One region of the Carnobacterium iners genome, then DNA from elsewhere that is predicted to be linked to it. Evidence: predicted binding sites of a transcription regulator. Region 1 holds the regulator's gene; the other holds the start of a gene.
What was found. Region 1 encodes LexA, which represses DNA repair genes until DNA is damaged. Its sites were predicted from a motif close to CNAACANNTGTTNG; they were not measured.
Positions count from the first base shown of each region.

Region 2: a site for LexA is predicted at 1,540-1,553, ahead of parE (DNA topoisomerase IV subunit B). Genes of this name have one in related genera too.

Region 1 is NZ_FXBJ01000002.1:2,005,530-2,009,751, reverse strand. Features, by position in the region: gene recJ (single-stranded-DNA-specific exonuclease RecJ) at 1-1,582, shown strand, start outside; gene B9Y54_RS09560 (adenine phosphoribosyltransferase) at 1,605-2,117, shown strand; gene lexA (transcriptional repressor LexA) at 2,329-2,952, opposite strand; gene B9Y54_RS09550 (DUF896 family protein) at 3,111-3,350, shown strand; gene tkt (transketolase) at 3,460-4,222, shown strand, end outside.
Region 2 is NZ_FXBJ01000002.1:1,874,181-1,878,402, forward strand. Features, by position in the region: gene B9Y54_RS09015 (aldose 1-epimerase family protein) at 1-645, shown strand, start outside; gene plsY (glycerol-3-phosphate 1-O-acyltransferase PlsY) at 709-1,323, opposite strand; gene parE (DNA topoisomerase IV subunit B) at 1,744-3,747, shown strand; gene parC (DNA topoisomerase IV subunit A) at 3,737-4,222, shown strand, end outside.

The DNA.
Region 1 (4,222 bases):
AGAATCTCAAAGAATCGGTTTGATGGCTTTATGTAAAGTTGCTAGTATTAAGCAAAATGAGGCAGACGAAGAAACAATAGGCTTTACGTTGGCACCAAGACTGAATGCTGTCGGACGATTAGGGGATGCAGCTCCAGCTGTTGAATTATTAACAACTTTTGATGACGAAGAGGCCTCAAAGTTAGCGGAAATGGTTAATAAAAAAAATAGCGAAAGACAGGCAATTGTAACTGAAATAACAACTGAAGCTTTAGAAATGATTGACCTAGAAGATTCTAATCAAGGTATTTATGTTTTAGCAAAACAAGGATGGCATGAAGGCGTATTAGGAATCGTAGCGAGTAAAATAGTAGCTAAAACTGGAAAACCAGCTATTATTCTTACTATCGATCAAGAAAAGGGATACGCAAAAGGTTCTGGTAGAAGTACTTTGGCCTATCACTTATACCATGCTTTAGAAGATACAGAGCACTTGATAACAAAATTTGGTGGACATCAAATGGCTGCTGGATTAACTCTCCCAATTGAAAATATAACGGCAATGAGAACAGAGTTAAATGCATTTTTACAACAAAAAGCAGGAAATAACAAACTAGAAGAAGCTTTTGTTATTGATGAAAAGTTGCATATTGAAGAGGTGACTGTAAAGGCGATTGAAGAGTTACAAAAACTGGCCCCATTTGGTACAGATAATCCAAAACCAACATTTCTTTTCGAACAAGTTCAAGTTCAAGAAATTAAAAGAATTGGAAGTGAAAAAACTCATTTGAAGTTGAAGTTACTCGAAGGTGATTCAGTCTTAGATGCAATAGGATTTCATTTGGGAACGATGGCAGAAAATATAGGAGCACAAGCCCAAGTGTCTGTTATCGGTAAACTTAATATTAATGAGTGGAATAGTTTACGTAAGCCTCAGTTGATGCTAGGGGACTTGGTAGTCAAAGGCACACAACTATTTGATCTAAGAAGCACTAGAATAGCAACAAGCATCTGGCAATTACCAATGGCTGACTATATCTTTTTTAACGAGAAAAATTACAAAGAATACCAAGGAAATGTGCCCAAAAACGCTTATTCTTATTTGATAACAAACCCAAAAGATATTGAGCAGATGACCATGAAATCAAGTAAATTAGTTTTAGTTGATTGTCCAAATCATTTAGATTTATTAAGTGAGCTACTAAATAATAGCAAGCCATCTAGTATTTACGTGAGCTTCTTTAATCGAGAAAGCATCTATTTAGAGGGTATGCCAAGCCGAATGCAATTTTCACAAGTCTTTAAATATATTGCAACGCATAAGAATATTGATGTTAGACATAAAATTAAAAATTTATCTAGTCATTTAAAATTAAAGGAAAACACATTAATTTTTATAATCAACGTGTTTTTTGAAGTAGATTTTGTTACAATACAAGATGGTATTATGAATAGTGTGCCAAATGTAAAAAAAATAGGATTAATAGATACAAAAGTTTATCAAAAACGACTGGGGAAATTTGCCGCAGAAGAAGCCCTGATCTACAGTCGCTTTGCAGAGCTTGAAAGCTGGATTAAAAGTCAATTAAATAAAGAACTGTAGAATTGAAACGGAGGAAAATGGAATGGATTTAAAAAATTATATAGCTGATGTACCTGATTTTCCAGAAGAAGGAATTATTTTTCGCGATATATCTCCTTTGATGGCTGACGGTGAGGCTTACCGATTTGCAACAAATGAAATTGTTAAATATGCAAAAGATAAAGGTGTAGATATGATTGTAGGACCTGAGGCACGAGGATTTATTGTGGGGTGCCCAGTAGCTTACGAGTTAGGAATAGGTTTTGCTCCTGCTCGAAAAAAAGGTAAATTACCGCGTGAAACGGTAGAAGTTAGCTACGGTTTAGAGTATGGAAATGACATTTTACAAATTCATAAAGATGCTATTAAACCTGGTCAAAAGGTACTTGTTTGCGACGACTTGTTAGCTACAGGTGGAACGATTGCAGCAACGATTAAACTAATTGAACAATTAGGTGGAGAAGTTGTTGGAACAGCTTTCTTGGTTGAGTTAAGTGAGCTAAAAGGCCGCAATAAAATCGAAGGTTACGATATTTTAGCGTTAATGGAATACTAATGATAATGAGTAAATTTATTTTTGACTAGTCTAGTTAAGGACAGGAAAAAGCAAAAAAATTTTTATCTATAGTGATACCGACCTTAAAATTAGAGTTTAATTCTAATCTTAAGGTCGGTCTTTTTTATCTATAGATAAAAAATTTAGTTTGCTAATAGATGGCTAGATAGCTCTATCAAATTAATAGCTTATTTTTTTACTTTTAAAAAAATTAAAAGATGTGACTACGATATAGACTAACAACTTTACCAAGAATAGTAACCTCATCTAGTAAAATATCGTTCATAGAATCGTTTTCCGGCTGAAGGCGGTAATAATTATCTTCACGGTAAAATCTTTTACAAGTAGCTTCGTCTTCACTTGTTAAGGCGATGACAATGTCTCCATTATTTGCGCTAGATTGTTTACGAATGATGACTTCGTCACCATCAAAGATACCAGCATTGATCATACTTTCTCCTCGTATAGTTAGCATAAATAACGTATCACTCTCTTGTTTTAGATTAGGGGGAAGTGGAAAATAATCAGAAGCTTCTTCAACAGCTAAGATAGGCTCACCTGCTGCCACTGTTCCCAATAAAGGGATTTGTTCTAGTTGAATTCCTAATTTTGTTAATCCAGTAGAGGTTAATTCAATTGCACGTGGCTTACTAGGATCTCTTTGAATAAAACCGTTCTTTTCAAGTCTAGATAAATGTCCATGTACAGTTGATGTAGAAGACAATGAAACAGCTGTTCCAATTTCACGTACTGTTGGCGGATAGCCTTTTAATTTTACTTGATCATGAATATATTGCAAAACTTCAATTTGTCTTGATTCTGGTGTCTTGCGCATAACTAAATACACCTCATTCCTTTTATTATTTCTTTTCTAGAATAACACAAATAAATAGCTGAATCAAACAAATGTTCGCTAAGATAAACCGATTTTGATGCATAAAATAGAGTTTTTTGGTATAGTGTTTAAATAATAAGAATTATGAGGTGAATAAGATGATATCTAAAGAACGAATAGAGCGGATCAACGCTCTAGCAAAAAAAGCTAAAAGTGAAGGATTAAGCTTATCCGAGCAGTCAGAACAAAAAAAGCTAAGAGAAGCATATTTAGCAGCCTTTAGAGGGGGCATGCGCAATCATATTGAAGGATTAAAGGTTGTCGATGAAGATGGTGCAGACGTGACCCCAGATAAATTAAAACAAATTCAAAAAGAAAAAGGTCTGCACAATCGCTAAATTTAGAGAATCCATTAAAAAACTTATTTTTATTAAATAGCGTTCAGACGTTGATTTGAACGCTAAAAAACAGTAAAATGAAATTAACACAATTGAGAGGATGATTTAATTGTTTGACAACACTGACCAATTAGCTATTAATACGATTAGAACACTTAGTATGGAAGGAGTCCAAAAAGCTAATTCTGGACATCCAGGATTACCAATGGGAGCAGCACCAATGGCTTACACACTTTGGGCAAAGCATCTGAAAGTAAATCCTAAAAATTCAAAATGGGTAGATCGTGATCGTTTCGTTCTTTCTGCAGGACATGGTTCTATTATGCTTTATAGTTTATTGCACCTTGCAGGTTACAATGTTTCAATTGAGGATTTGAAAAATTTCCGTCAATGGAATAGTAAAACTCCAGGACATCCAGAAGTAAACTTCACAGACGGTGTTGAAGCTACAACAGGTCCATTAGGCCAAGGAATAGCGAACGCAGTGGGTATGGCAATGGCAGAAACACATTTAGCAGCAACTTATAATAAAGAAAATTTTGCAGTTGTAGACCATTACACATACGCATTGTGCGGAGACGGCGATTTAATGGAAGGGGTTTCATCTGAAGCGGCTAGTTTAGCAGGTCATTTAAAACTGGATAAATTAATTATGTTGTATGATTCAAACGATATTTCTTTAGATGGACCAACATCAAAAGCGTTTACTGAAAATGTAGGGCAACGATTTGAAGCCTATAATTGGCAACATATCTTAGTAAAAGATGGCAATGATATCGAAGAAATTAATGCTGCAATTGAAACCGCAAAAGCTGAAACAACGAAACCAACTATTATTGAAGTAAAAACAATTATTGGTTTTGGCGCACCAA
Region 2 (4,222 bases), 130 kb from region 1:
CGTATTTTTGAGGTAACCAATCAGAATGAAACAGCTGTAACGTTGTCTCTTTTATCCGACGAAGAATCCAAGGAAATCTATCCCTTTGATTTTTGTTTAAAGATTACTTACCAACTAGAGGAAGCTTCTGTTAAAGTTAGCTACCAAGTTGAAAATATCAATGCCGATGAACCGATGTACTTCTCTATCGGAGGGCATCCTGGTTTTAATATGCCCTTGACTGATGAGACAAGTTTTGAAGATTATTATTTAAGCTTTTCACCAAAGCGTTCAAGGACACTTATCCCGTTAAAAGGGGCCTACATTGATTATGAAAACCGAACTTTAGGGCAAACAAATACGGATATTGCGTTAAGATGGCGCCATTTTGATGAAGACGCGCTTATCTATGAAACAAAGAATAAAAATGTTTTTTCTATTCTTTCAGATAAAACAACACATGGTATTTCTGTTAGCTTTACAGATTTTCCATATGTCGGAATTTGGTCTCCCGCAAAACTGAAAGCTCCTTTAGTTTGTATTGAGCCTTGGTATGGCATTGCAGACACAAGTGATGCTAGTGGACGCTTAGAAGATAAGTTAGGAATTCAATTCTTAAAACCTAGCGAACAATTTAACTGCGAGTATACTATTACTATTTTTTAATCTAAAAAAAGTCTGACAGATTATCCTGTCAGACTTTTAATTTGTTCTTTGCTTCTAGTGTTGCTACGAATCCTTTTTAGTTTTTTTGTATCCGTATCCAAATGGAACTTTGCTTTCTGTCCCAAGTCGAATTCGTTTGATGTTATCTTTGTGTCGATAGATAATAAAAACAGCTAAAATTCCAGCTATCGTTGTTAACACCCAATCATTCGTTACCAGACTAGAAGGAAGGATAATTAATAAGCCGAGAATACTTGAGAAGCTTACCATCCTTGAAAAATAGAGAATCACTAAAAATAAAACTACACAGAAAATAAAAAACGGCGGATTATAGGCTAATAAGACTCCAGCACTAGTCGCGACTGCTTTTCCACCTTTGAATTGAGCGAAAATTGGAAAGGTATGCCCAATTATCGCACCAAGCCCTACAACCATGGGGTTCAATTCGGAATTCAGAAAATAAGGAAGACTGCCTGCGAGTGTGCCTTTTAAAACGTCAGCCAATAAGACCATAACACCAGCTTTAAAACCTAAAATACGAAACGTATTTGTTGTTCCTGAATTGCCACTACCAAAATCTCGAATATCTTTTCCATACATCTTTTTACCAATCCATACGCCAGATGGAATTGAACCAAGCAAATAGGCTACACCAAACATAAAGATAATTTTTACCACTTTATTCACTCCTAACTTAGCAAATTAATTGCCAGTACGCTGTATTTTACCATTTTTTTTATTCTAAGGCTAGTGAAAGTAGAGCAGAACGATTATTAAAAATAGGTTAGATTTAAGTTTAAATACAAGCTTATAAAAAGGGTTTATCGATTTATTGCTTGCTTTTAAGGAATGGAACTAGTTTAATAGGAAGGCAGAGTTTAATCATTTAAAAACCGAACGTACTTTCGTTTTTTTTACCGAATAAACAATTTTTACTTTTCAATCACATAGAGTTAGAGTATTATTAAATAGATACTTAAAGGATCAAACGGATGTATACGAAGTGAAAAACCTAATTCAATAGCTAAAAACAGATACGGTTTCGTTGAAGGATTATGGAGTTTAACACTAAGTATCACGTAATAAGGAGTTTTTTAAATGCCAAAAAAAATAAAAACAGCGTATGATGATACATCCATTCAAGTCTTAGAAGGATTAGAAGCAGTACGCAAAAGACCTGGTATGTATATTGGCTCTACTGACACGAGAGGCTTACATCATTTAGTCTATGAAATTGTTGACAACTCAGTCGATGAAGCTTTATCAGGCTATGGCGATGACATTAAAGTTACTTTGCATAAAGACAATAGCATTAGCGTAAAAGACAATGGCCGTGGGATGCCGACGGGAATGCACGCATCAGGGATGCCGACTGTTCAAGTTATCTTCACTATTTTACATGCAGGCGGTAAATTTGGTCAAGAAGGTGGCTACAAAACATCTGGTGGTCTTCATGGTGTAGGAGCTAGTGTCGTTAACGCTCTTTCTGAATGGCTAACGGTCACCATTGTTCGTGATGGTGTTGAGTACCAGCAAAAATTTATCAATGGAGGAAAACCCTCTGGGACTTTAAATAATAAAAAGAGCACTCGTCAAAAAAACGGCACAACGGTTCATTTTAAACCAGATACATCTATTTTTTCAACGATTAAATACTCGTATGATGTGTTATCAGAACGGTTAAGAGAGTCAGCCTTTTTATTAAAAAATCTACGCATCGAGCTAATTGATGAAAGAAACGATTGCTCTGATATTTTTCATTATGAAGAAGGCATTAAAGAGTTTATTGCCTACTTAAATGAAGACAAAGATACGCTAACTCCCATTGCCTATTTTTCAGGAGAAAGCAATCAAATTGAAGTAGAATTTTCATTTCAATACAATGATGGCTACTCAGAAAATATTTTATCTTTTGTTAATAACGTTCGAACAAAAGATGGTGGAACACATGAATCTAGTATGAAAACAGCTTTTACGAAAACACTTAATGATTATGCAAGAAAAGTTAATTTATTAAAAGAAAAAGAAAAAAATCTTGAAGGAAGCGACTTTAGAGAAGGACTATCGGCCATTATCTCTGTGCGCATTCCTGAGGATTTATTGCAATTTGAAGGACAAACAAAGAGTAAACTCGGAACGGCACAAGCTCGTGGAGCCGTTGAAGCGGTTATCGGCGAACAATTGAGTTTTTACTTAGTGGAAAATGGCGAAACCAGCCAACAATTGATTCGTAAGGCTCTTTCGGCACGAGAAGCCCGGACTGCCGCTAGAAAAGCACGTGAGGAAAGTCGTAATGGAAAAAAGCGCAAAAAAAATGATTCCTTATTATCTGGTAAACTAACACCAGCACAAAGTAAAAATGCTAAGCGTAACGAATTATTCTTAGTCGAAGGAGATTCAGCTGGTGGGTCTGCTAAACAAGGTCGTGATCGCAAATTCCAAGCGATTTTACCTTTACGCGGAAAAGTTATTAATACCGAAAAAGCCAAATTACAAGATATTATGAAAAATGAAGAAATCAATACGATGATTTATACGATTGGTGCTGGTGTCGGGGCTGAATTTGATATTGAAGCTTGCAACTATGATAAAATCATCATCATGACCGATGCTGACACCGATGGAGCCCATATTCAAGTGCTCTTATTAACCTTTTTTTATCGTTACATGAAACCCTTATTTGAAGCAGGTAAAATTTATCTAGCGATGCCGCCTTTATATAAACTTTCTAAGGGAACGGGTAAAAAAGAAAAAATTGCTTATGCATGGACCGATGATGAGCTGGTAGGGGTAACCGAATCATTTGGAAAAAACTACATCCTACAGCGTTACAAAGGACTAGGTGAGATGAATGCTGACCAACTATGGGAAACAACTATGGATCCTGATACAAGAACGCTTATACGCGTCAGAATCGACGATGCTGCCCAAGCTGAACGTCGCGTCTCTGTTTTAATGGGCGATAAAGTCGAACCTCGTCGTAAATGGATTGAATCTCACGTAGAATTCTCTCTTGAAGAGGGAAGCAGTCTATTAGACAACGATCAACTTATGGAAACATCGCAATTAGAAGATGAAGGAAGTGTTAGAGATGGAGAGTAGGTCGGATATTCAAGAATTAACCCTTGAAGAAGTGATGGGCGATCGATTTGGTCGCTATTCAAAATACATCATTCAAGAACGGGCATTGCCGGATATACGTGACGGCTTAAAACCAGTGCAACGTCGAATTTTATATGCGATGAACGTGGAAGGCAATACTTCTGATAAAGGCTTTCGTAAATCTGCTAAAACAGTCGGAAATGTTATTGGTAATTATCATCCGCATGGCGATAGCAGTGTCTATGAAGCGATGGTTCGTTTGAGCCAAAATTGGAAACAACGAGAAGAATTAGTTGAGATGCACGGAAATAACGGGAGCATGGATGGTGATCCTCCTGCAGCGATGCGATATACCGAAGCTCGCTTATCTAAAATTGCAGAAGAGCTATTAAAAGATATCGACAAAGAAACGGTTGATTTTGTCTTAAACTTTGATGATACAGATGAGGAACCAACTGTTTTGCCCGTTCGTTAC